Regions from separate parts of the Rhizobium sp. 05N430 genome, predicted to be linked through region 1. Evidence: predicted binding sites of a transcription regulator. Region 1 holds the regulator's gene; each other region holds the start of a gene.
What was found. Region 1 encodes PhoB, which activates phosphate uptake and scavenging genes when phosphate is short. Its sites were predicted from a motif close to TGTCATNNANCTGTCAT; they were not measured.
Positions count from the first base shown of each region.

Region 1 (2,197 bases):
TTCGGGGCAAACAGTGAGGGATTCTGCCTTCGCAACGCTTAAACGGCGGAGACACAGGGCATGAACTGGACAGACGAGCGGGTCGAGAAACTCAAGAAACTGTGGTCCGAAGGGCTGAGCGCGAGCCAGATCGCTGCCCAGCTTGGCGGCGTCAGCCGTAACGCCGTTATCGGCAAGGTTCACCGTCTGGCGCTGCCGGGCCGTGCGAAGGCCGGCGGCAACGCCACGGCTGCCCGCGCTCCCAAGCGTACGGCGGCAGCACCCCGCGCCCCAACCTACGCATCGCGTCTGGCGACGACCCGTACGGTCACCCGCCAGCAGGGCGCGACGATGCTGAAGGAAGAGATCGAGATCGACGTCATGGAGGAGATGGAATACCGTCCCGCCAAGAACGTGATCGTCCCGATTTCCCGCCGTCTCGGCCTGACGGAGCTCACCGAGCGCACCTGCAAGTGGCCGGTCGGCGATCCCTTGAAGGACGATTTCCACTTCTGCGGCTGCGAAAGCCCGGATTCTTCGCCTTACTGCACCTACCACCAGCGCCTGGCCTACCAGCCGGTCAACGAGCGCCGCAGGGCAGCGGCACGGGCAAACTGAGCCGGGTAAGCACAAACGAAAAACGGGCCTTACGGCCCGTTTTTTTGTGTCCCATACCTGAGAGCTTCAAGCTTCCATCGAATATCCAGCGCCGCGAACGGTGCGGATGACATCCTGCATGTTGGAGAAGTTCAGCGCCTTGCGCAGACGGCCGACATGGACATCGACGGTGCGCTCGTCGACATAGATGTCGTGACCCCAGACGCCATCCAGAAGCTGCGAGCGCGAGAAGACGCGGCCGGGAGAGGCCATCAGGAATTCCAGCAGGCGAAACTCGGTCGGTCCGAGACGGACTTCGCGGGTCTTGCGATGAACGCGGTGCGTCTCACGGTCGAGTTCGATATCGCCGCATTTCAGCACGGTCGAGAGAACTTCGGGCTTGGCGCGGCGCAGCATCGCCTTGACGCGAGCGACGAGCTCGGGCGTCGAGAACGGCTTGACGACATAGTCGTCGGCACCGGTCGAGAGGCCGCGAACGCGTTCGCTTTCCTCGCCGCGCGCCGTCAGCATGATGATCGGCAGACGCTCGGTCTCCGGGCGCATGCGCAGCCGACGGCAAAGCTCGATGCCTGATACGCCAGGCAGCATCCAATCAAGGATAAGAAGGTCCGGCGTCCGCTCCTGAAGGCGGATTTCCGCCTCATCGCCGCGCAGGATGGTGTCGACCTCGAAACCTTCGGCTTCGAGATTGTAACGAAGAAGCACGCTCAGTGCTTCTTCGTCTTCAACGACTGCAACTCTCGGGATCATTCTGTTCTGTCTCCTGAGGCCCGGTCCGGATATTATTCCGTGACCGCGCCGACGGTGTTGGCGGTGTCGTCCTTCGGACGCTCGCCCTCCGGCTGGGCGCCGGTCGCCATGTAGTAGATGGTTTCTGCGATGTTGGTGGCGTGGTCGCCGATGCGTTCGATGTTCTTGGCGCAGAACAGCAGATGCGTGCAGCTGGTGATGTTGCGCGGATCTTCCATCATGTAGGTCAGGAGCTCGCGGAACAGCGAGGTGTACATCGCGTCGATTTCCTCGTCGCGCTCGCGGATCGACTTCGCCTTGTCGGCGGCGCGCGTCGTGTAAACGTCGAGCACTTCCTTGAGCTGGACGAGCGCCAGTTCGGAGAGATGCTCCAGGCCGCGGCCGAGCTTGCGCGGAACGCCGGTGCTCTGCACGGCGATGACGCGCTTGGCGGTGTTCTTGCCGAGATCGCCGACGCGCTCGAGGTCGGCGGCGATGCGGATCGAACCCATGATCTCGCGCAGGTCCGACGCCATCGGCTGGCGGCGGGCGATGGTGACGATCGCCTTGTCGTTGATCTCGCGCTCGGCGTGATCGAGGATCACGTCGTCGGAGATGACCTTCTGCGCCAGTGCGCCATCGCCGTTGACCAGCGCGCGCACAGCGTCGGAGACCATCTGTTCCGCCAGGCCGCCCATTTCGGAAATGCGGCGGGTCAGGAACTTCAGATCTTCGTCATATGCAGAAAAGATATGTGTCGATGCCATGGGAAATGTCCTTGAGTGTCTCTATCGGAAGTCGTGACGCCAAAGATCAGCCGAAGCGGCCCATGATGTAGTCCTGGGTGCGCGGATCGTCCGGATTGGTGAAC
Region 1 covers NZ_JBFTMO010000003.1:508,867-511,063, forward strand. The annotation lists gene AC1DJO_RS09945 (GcrA family cell cycle regulator) at 61-597, shown strand; gene phoB (phosphate regulon transcriptional regulator PhoB) at 664-1,347, opposite strand; gene phoU (phosphate signaling complex protein PhoU) at 1,380-2,093, opposite strand; gene pstB (phosphate ABC transporter ATP-binding protein PstB) at 2,140-2,197, opposite strand, start outside.

Region 2 (2,197 bases), on a different contig from region 1:
CGGCTGGCTGTTGTTGCCAATCTGATCGGGATCGATATCTGTCATGCCACAAGCCGATAGTCCGGCTCTTCTCTCCGGTCAATCCGCCGATCTCCTGATCGCCGGCGGCGGCATCATGGGTCTGTGGGCGGCGGTTCACGCCGAGCGGCTGGGCATCGATACGTTGCTGATCGATGCCGGGCGGATCGGGCAGGGTGCCAGCGGCGGTCTGCTCGGCGCGCTGATGCCGCATATGCCGGACAAATGGAATGCCAAGAAGCAGTTCCAGTTCGATGCGCTTGTCAGCCTTGAAGGCGAGATCGCCGTTCTCGAGGCGGCAACCGGGCTTTCGGCCGGCTACCGGCGCTCCGGCCGTCTTATCCCGCTGCCGAAGCCGCATCTGAAGACCATTGCGCTCCGCCACTCCGCCGATGCCGAGACCAACTGGAATCAGCAGGGACGGGCGTTTCACTGGCATGTTAGCGATGCGCCACCTGTTCAGGGCTGGATAGACGCGGCAGCAGGCGAGAGCGGCTTCGTTCACGATACGCTGGCCGGTCGGGTGGCGCCGCGCGCGCTGATCGCCGTCCTCCGGGCGTTCCTGATGCGGGCGAAGCATGTTCGGCTTCTGGAGGAGGCGGCGCTCGACAGCCTTGATACAGGGGCGCGGATTGCCGTTATCGGCGGCCGGAGCATCGGCTTCGGCGATTGCATCATTGCCGCCGGGCACGGATCGTTCCCAATCCTTCAGCGCTTCACGCCCGATTTGCCGCAGCCGCTCGGGCAACCGGTGAAGGGGCAGGCGGCGCTGTTGAAAGCCGATGTCGATCCCGCAATGCCGACGATCTTCCGCGACGGGCTCTATATCGTCGCGCATGAGGGCGGGCATGTCGCGGTCGGCAGCACCAGCGAGAACAGCTTTGCGGAACCGTTGTCCACAGATGCGCTACTCGATCCGCTTATTGCCGCTGCGCGCGAGATGGTGCCGGTGCTCCGTGATGCGCGCGTTATCGAGCGCTGGGCGGGGCTGCGGCCGAAGGCGATCGACCGCGATCCCATGGTGGGGCCGCACCCGCTTCATGCGCATCTGCATGCGCTAACCGGCGGTTTCAAGGTCAGCTTCGGCCTGGCGCATCGGCTTGCCGAAGCTGTCGTTGCACCAATTGCAGGCGAAAAGCTCTCCTTCGACCTGCCTGAAAGCTTCGCGCTTTCGAGCCATATCACGGCCGCTTCACGCTAAACGTGAATTCGTCCAGAGTATATTTCGTTATTCTGTCATGCAAATCACCTATCTGCTTGCGCATCGACGGCGCCGGATTCGGCCGTGCGCCGCATTCTCAGATGGAGGAAATCGCATGCGCTATGCCATTTGCTTCACGCCTTCGCCGAGCGATCCGCTCAGCCATGTGGCGGCCAATTGGCTTGGCCGTAACGTTTTTTCGGGCGAGATGCTGGAGCCGCCGGCCGTTCGCGGTCTCGGCATTCACGAAATCGCCTTCCACACGGCCGTGCCGCGCCGCTACGGCTTTCATGGCGTGCTGAAAGCGCCGTTCCACCTCTCCGCGGAGGTATCTGAAGCGCAACTACTGCGGGAATTGATGCGCTTTTCCGGCACGTTCCAGCCGTTCAGCGTGCCGCGCATCGAAGTGGCGCGGCTCGGAAACTATTACAGCCTGGTTCCGACGTTGCCATGCGAGAATGTCCGCTATCTCGCATCGTCGATCGTTCAGCATTTCGATGGCTTCCGGGCGCCACTTTCGGAAGCCGATATCGAGCGGAGTGATCCCGACGGTTTGTCGGCGGCGCAGTTCACGAATCTACACCGCTGGGGCAACCCCTATGTGATGGACGAGTACCGGTTCCACATGCCGGTGACCGGCCCGGTCAATGTTGTCGACATGCCGCGCATCGAACAGGCGCTGCGTGGCATCTTCGAGCCGGTGCTGGCAGAGCCGATCGCCATCTCCAATATCGCGCTGATGATGGAAGAGGGCATGGGCGGGCCGTTCCGCGTTCACTCGCTGCATCCGATGGGCAAGGTCAGCGCCCGGAAGATCGCCTGATCACTTTTGTTCAAGAAGCGGCTGTGGAAAACTGCTATATCGGCGCGATGCAGAATATTTCCCAGGAACAGGCGACTGTTGCCATGCCGCTCGCCGGGGCGGAGACGACCCGCTTCTGGCGCGACCGGCGCTTCGACGGCATGGAATGCCTGAGC
Region 2 covers NZ_JBFTMO010000001.1:9,782-11,978, forward strand. The annotation lists gene mnmC2 (tRNA (5-methylaminomethyl-2-thiouridine)(34)-methyltransferase MnmC2) at 1-45, opposite strand, end outside; gene AC1DJO_RS00045 (NAD(P)/FAD-dependent oxidoreductase) at 44-1,219, shown strand; gene AC1DJO_RS00050 (DUF1045 domain-containing protein) at 1,335-2,042, shown strand; gene AC1DJO_RS00055 (AraC family transcriptional regulator) at 2,090-2,197, shown strand, end outside.
Region 2: AC1DJO_RS00050 (DUF1045 domain-containing protein) is a predicted target of PhoB. The motif match lies at 1,242-1,258, and genes of this name have one in related genera.

Region 3 (2,197 bases), on a different contig from region 1:
CCGGGATCGTAATAATGAGCCGCCGTATAGTGCACGTCGGCTGTCAGCCAGACGATATTGCCGATCGCCGCGTCACGGATGAAGCGCAGCAGATCGGCGAACTCAAGCTCCCGGCCAAGCGGCGCGCCGTTATCGCCGTTGGAGACGGATTCACTGCCGCTGCGCTTTCCATAATCGTCCCAGATCACCAGCCCGACCGGCAGATCGCAGGCGATCACCTTCCAGGTTGCCGTGGAACGGACAAGTTCGCGCTTCAGCCACGCCACCTGCGCCTCACCGAAAAGCCGCGATTGCGGCGTGAGATCGCCGTCGAGACCATTTGTGTTGGGACCGCGGTAGGAGCGAAGGTCGACGAAGAAGATATCGAGCAGCGGGCCGTAGGAAACCTTGCGATAGATCCGCCCCGGTTCCTCCGCCACATAGCGGATCGGCGTCATCTCGTGAAAAGCCCGGCTGGCGCGTGCAGCGAGCGTCGAGACGGACTTTTCCTTGTAGCGATCGTCGACACTCAGATCGGTGGAAGGAGACCAGTTGTTCAGCACCTCGTGATCGTCCCATTGGTAGAAAACCGGGCAGACGGCGTTGAAATCCGTCACATGCTCGTCGAGCAGATTGTATTTCCACTGGCCGCGAAATTCGGACAGCGTCTGCGCGATCGTCCGTTTCTCGTCGGTGACCACGCGGTTTTTCCAGATCCCGCCGTCTCGCAGACGGATCTCGTCGGGGATCGGATTGTCGGCGTAAATCGTGTCGCCGGAATGGATCATGAAATCAGGCCGATGGTAGGCGATCGTTTGGTAGCTCCGCATGCCCTCGTCATCGATCCCCCATCCCTGTCCTGCCGTATCGCCGGACCAGACGAAGCGGATATCCCGCCTTGTCGACGGCGCCGTGCGGAACTGACCGCGAATGGGCTCAGAGCGGCTGTTGATATCCTGCAGGTCTGCAGCCACGAAACGATAGAAGATCTCTTGATCCGGCGGCAATCCCTCAAGCAGCACCTTGCCGGCAAGATCGGTATCGGGCGTGACATCGAAGGATGCAAGCCGAACCGCGTTCGCAAATTTATCGGTGGTGGAATATTCGACGAACAATCGCGAGGGCCGGTCGACGCGCGCCCAGATCACGCCGGAATCCACATCGACATCGCCGGATTGCACGCCGGAGGTAAAGACCGGCCGGCTTGACGAGCCACGCGCATAGAACGGCATCGCAAGGCCCGCCGCCGCAAACCCACCGACCGCGCCGACCGAGGATAAAAACCGGCGGCGCGTCGTTTCTTTCAAGATCATGCCAAAGCCCCGGCTGCTTCAGGAGCGGGAACGAAGTGTCCCGCCCCAGCCTTGGGCAACCGTCATGTCAGTCTCTTGAAGACCACATGACGGTTTGCCGAAACTTCGGCGACAGTTTTGTTATGGCAAGCGCTCAGGCATCGCTGCCCGAGAGCTCCTTGAAGGTTGCCAGACCCTTTTTGACCAGCATCGCGTCCGGGCTCGGCAGCTTGCCGCGGAAGCCCTTGTAGGCATCTTCGGGGTCGAGCGAGCCGCCGGTCGAATAGATGTTGTCCTTCAGCTTCGCCGCCATTTCGCGGTTGAAGGCATCGCCGGTTTCCTCGAAAGCCGCAAACGCATCGGCATCCAGCACTTCCGACCACATGTAGGAATAGTAGCCGGCCGAATAGCCGCCGGAGAAGATATGCTGGAAGTGCGGCGAAGCATGACGCATGACCAGCGACTTCGGCATGCCGAGCTCGGCCAGAACCTCCGCCTGAACCGCCATCGGATCATCGACGGCATCGCGCGTATGGAATTCCATGTCGACGATCGCCGAGGAAGTGAATTCCACCGTATTGAAGCCCGCATTGAAGGTCCGCGCCGCGAGAACCTTGTCGAGCAGCGCCTGCGGCATCGGCTCGCCTGTCTCGAAATGCACCGCATATTGCTTGAGGATCGCGGGCACGGTCAGCCAGTGCTCGTAAAGCTGCGACGGCAATTCGACGAAATCGCGCGAGACACCGGTGCCGGAAACCGACGGATAGGTGACGTTCGACAGCATCCCATGCAGCGCATGGCCGAATTCGTGGAACAGCGTTCGGGCGTCGTCGAGCGACAGCAGCGCAGGCTTGCCTTCCGCAGGCTTGGCGAAATTGCAGACGTTATAGATGATCGGCAGCTCGCCGGTGTTGCCGTTCTTCAGC
Region 3 covers NZ_JBFTMO010000004.1:175,246-177,442, forward strand. The annotation lists gene AC1DJO_RS11315 (alkaline phosphatase D family protein) at 1-1,292, opposite strand, end outside; gene AC1DJO_RS11320 (M3 family metallopeptidase) at 1,426-2,197, opposite strand, start outside.
Region 3: AC1DJO_RS11315 (alkaline phosphatase D family protein) is a predicted target of PhoB. The motif match lies at 1,353-1,369, and genes of this name have one in related genera.

Region 4 (2,197 bases), on a different contig from region 1:
GTCGCGTCGTCGTGGCTGGCGATCGTGATGCCGCGTTCCTTGCAGATCTTGGAAATGGCGATGCGGTGCGGCGTCGAGTTGCGGGCAGATTCGGCAAGCCGCTTCTCGATGAACTTGGCGAACACCTCGTCGGAGATGCCGCGCTTCTTCTGATAATAGAAGATGTACTGGTCCATGGTCTGGAATTGCCGCTGACCGGGCGCGTGGTCCATCAGCGAGACGAGCCGGACATAGGGATCGTTCTCGAAGTCGGCGAAATGCTCCATGACGTTGTCGGCCGAAACCTCGCAGCGCAGATGCAGCAGATGCTCGGCCCGCAGGCGGCCTTCCTGTTCGGCCTTCTGGATGGCGTCTGCCATGTCGCGCATCTCGCCGCGATCGAAGCCGCCATCCTCGTCCGCGCCCATGCGCAAGCAGTCGAAGACGGTGGTGATGCCGGAGGTGACGATCTGCGCATCGTGCGCCTGGATCGCTGCCGTCTTGTGCCAGCGCAGGCCGGGGCGTGGCGAGTAATGGCCTTCCAGATGGTCGGTATGCAGTTCGACGAGACCGGGAAGCAGGTAGTCGCCCTCGAAATCCTCGCCATGGGCCGAGTTGCCCTCGGAAATGTCGGCGATCTTCCCATCGCGGATCAGCAGCGAGCCGTGAAGGATGTCATCCTCGAGAATGATGCGGGCGTTGGAAAGCACGGTCTCTTTTGTCATTGCATCGTCTTTCAGCGTTTGGTGCCGGTAAGCGGCAAAAGGCTATGAACCTTGAAATCGGCGCCGCGTGTCTCCTCGGTGAAGACGGCGATGCCGGAAATGGGAAGCGGGCGGCCGGTGAAAGCGCCAAAACGCCGCTCCAGGATCGATTTCATCAGCGCCGAGCGCTCGTCGGGAACCTGGCCGGTCAATGTCATGTGGAAGCCGAAATCGTCCATGACATAGGGATAGCCCCAGCGCATCAGATTGGCTCTCTGGCTTTCCGTCAGCTTCTCCGGCTTGCGCCTGGCAATATCGGCCTCGGACAGGGCGGCACGCAGCGGCTCGAAGGACTTTACCACGCTTGCGGCAAAATCCTGAAGCGGCGGATGCAGCGAACCGGGCACGAGTGCGAAGAACCGGCCAAGCTGGCCGAGCACCAGTTCGGGAATTTCGAAGGCTGGAGTGCGGGCCGCGAAATCCTCGACCACGGCCATCAGGTCGCTCTCGGTCACCGAGGAGGCAAGCGCGAATGGCGCCTTGATCGTCGCGTGGAAGCCGTAACGGCGCGGATCTGCGGTCAGTGCCAGCTGCTCTTCGGCAGGAAGCCCCGCCTCTTCGGGAGCCGGGTAAGTTTCGCCGGAAAACGCATCGCGGCCGAGCCATTCGGCAGCCGCCCGCGTCAGGAAATCATCCTGCGGCGGCGTGAAATAGAGAGCGTATCGCAAAGGTCTTGTCCCGGGAAAGCGTCAGAAACAGGGGTCGCAATGTCAGTGATTTGACTGCGGACTGCAAGCTGGTTCCCGGCTAAAAGATTTCCGTGACAGAATGATGATGACGCCGGGGCGCCATCATCTTTTTAATGAGTCTTGCTGCCCATCAGCCGGTGGCGAAGCGCATTCGAAGCCATGTCAAACAGGAAGACGACGATCAGGATCAGGATGACCATATAAGCGACGTTCTCCCAGTTGGAGTTCGTACGCATGGCTTCCCAAAGCTTCAGGCCGATGCCGCCGGCACCGACGGCGCCGATGATCGTCGCGCCGCGGACATTCGACTCCCACTGGTAGAGCGTCTGGCTGACGATGACGGGGACGATCTGCGGGATGATTCCGTAGCGATGTACGAGCATGGTCGAGGCACCCGTCGATTTGATGCCTTCGCGCGGCTTGTTGTCGATATTCTCGAGGCCTTCCGAATAGAGCTTTCCCAGCGTTCCCGTCTCCGTCAGGAAGATGGCGCCGGAACCGGCAAGCGGCCCGGGGCCGAAAGCACGCGTTAGGAACAGCGCCCAGATCAGCATGTCGACCGAGCGCAGGAAGTCGAAGAAGCGCTTCAGCATCTGGTTCAGCAAGCGGTTCGGCGTGATGTTGCGCGCCGCCAGGAAAGCCAGCGGGAACGCCACGAGCGAGCCGAGCAGCGTGCCGAGGAAGGCCATGACGATGGTCTGGAAAAGCTTGGTCCAGACGTCGCCGTGCTGCCAGGCCGAGTTGTTCCAGATATTGTCGAAGGCA
Region 4 covers NZ_JBFTMO010000005.1:219,235-221,431, reverse strand. The annotation lists gene AC1DJO_RS13850 (alpha-D-ribose 1-methylphosphonate 5-triphosphate diphosphatase) at 1-704, opposite strand, end outside; gene AC1DJO_RS13845 (DUF1045 domain-containing protein) at 716-1,411, opposite strand; gene phnE (phosphonate ABC transporter, permease protein PhnE) at 1,543-2,197, opposite strand, start outside.
Region 4: AC1DJO_RS13845 (DUF1045 domain-containing protein) is a predicted target of PhoB. The motif match lies at 1,504-1,520, and genes of this name have one in related genera.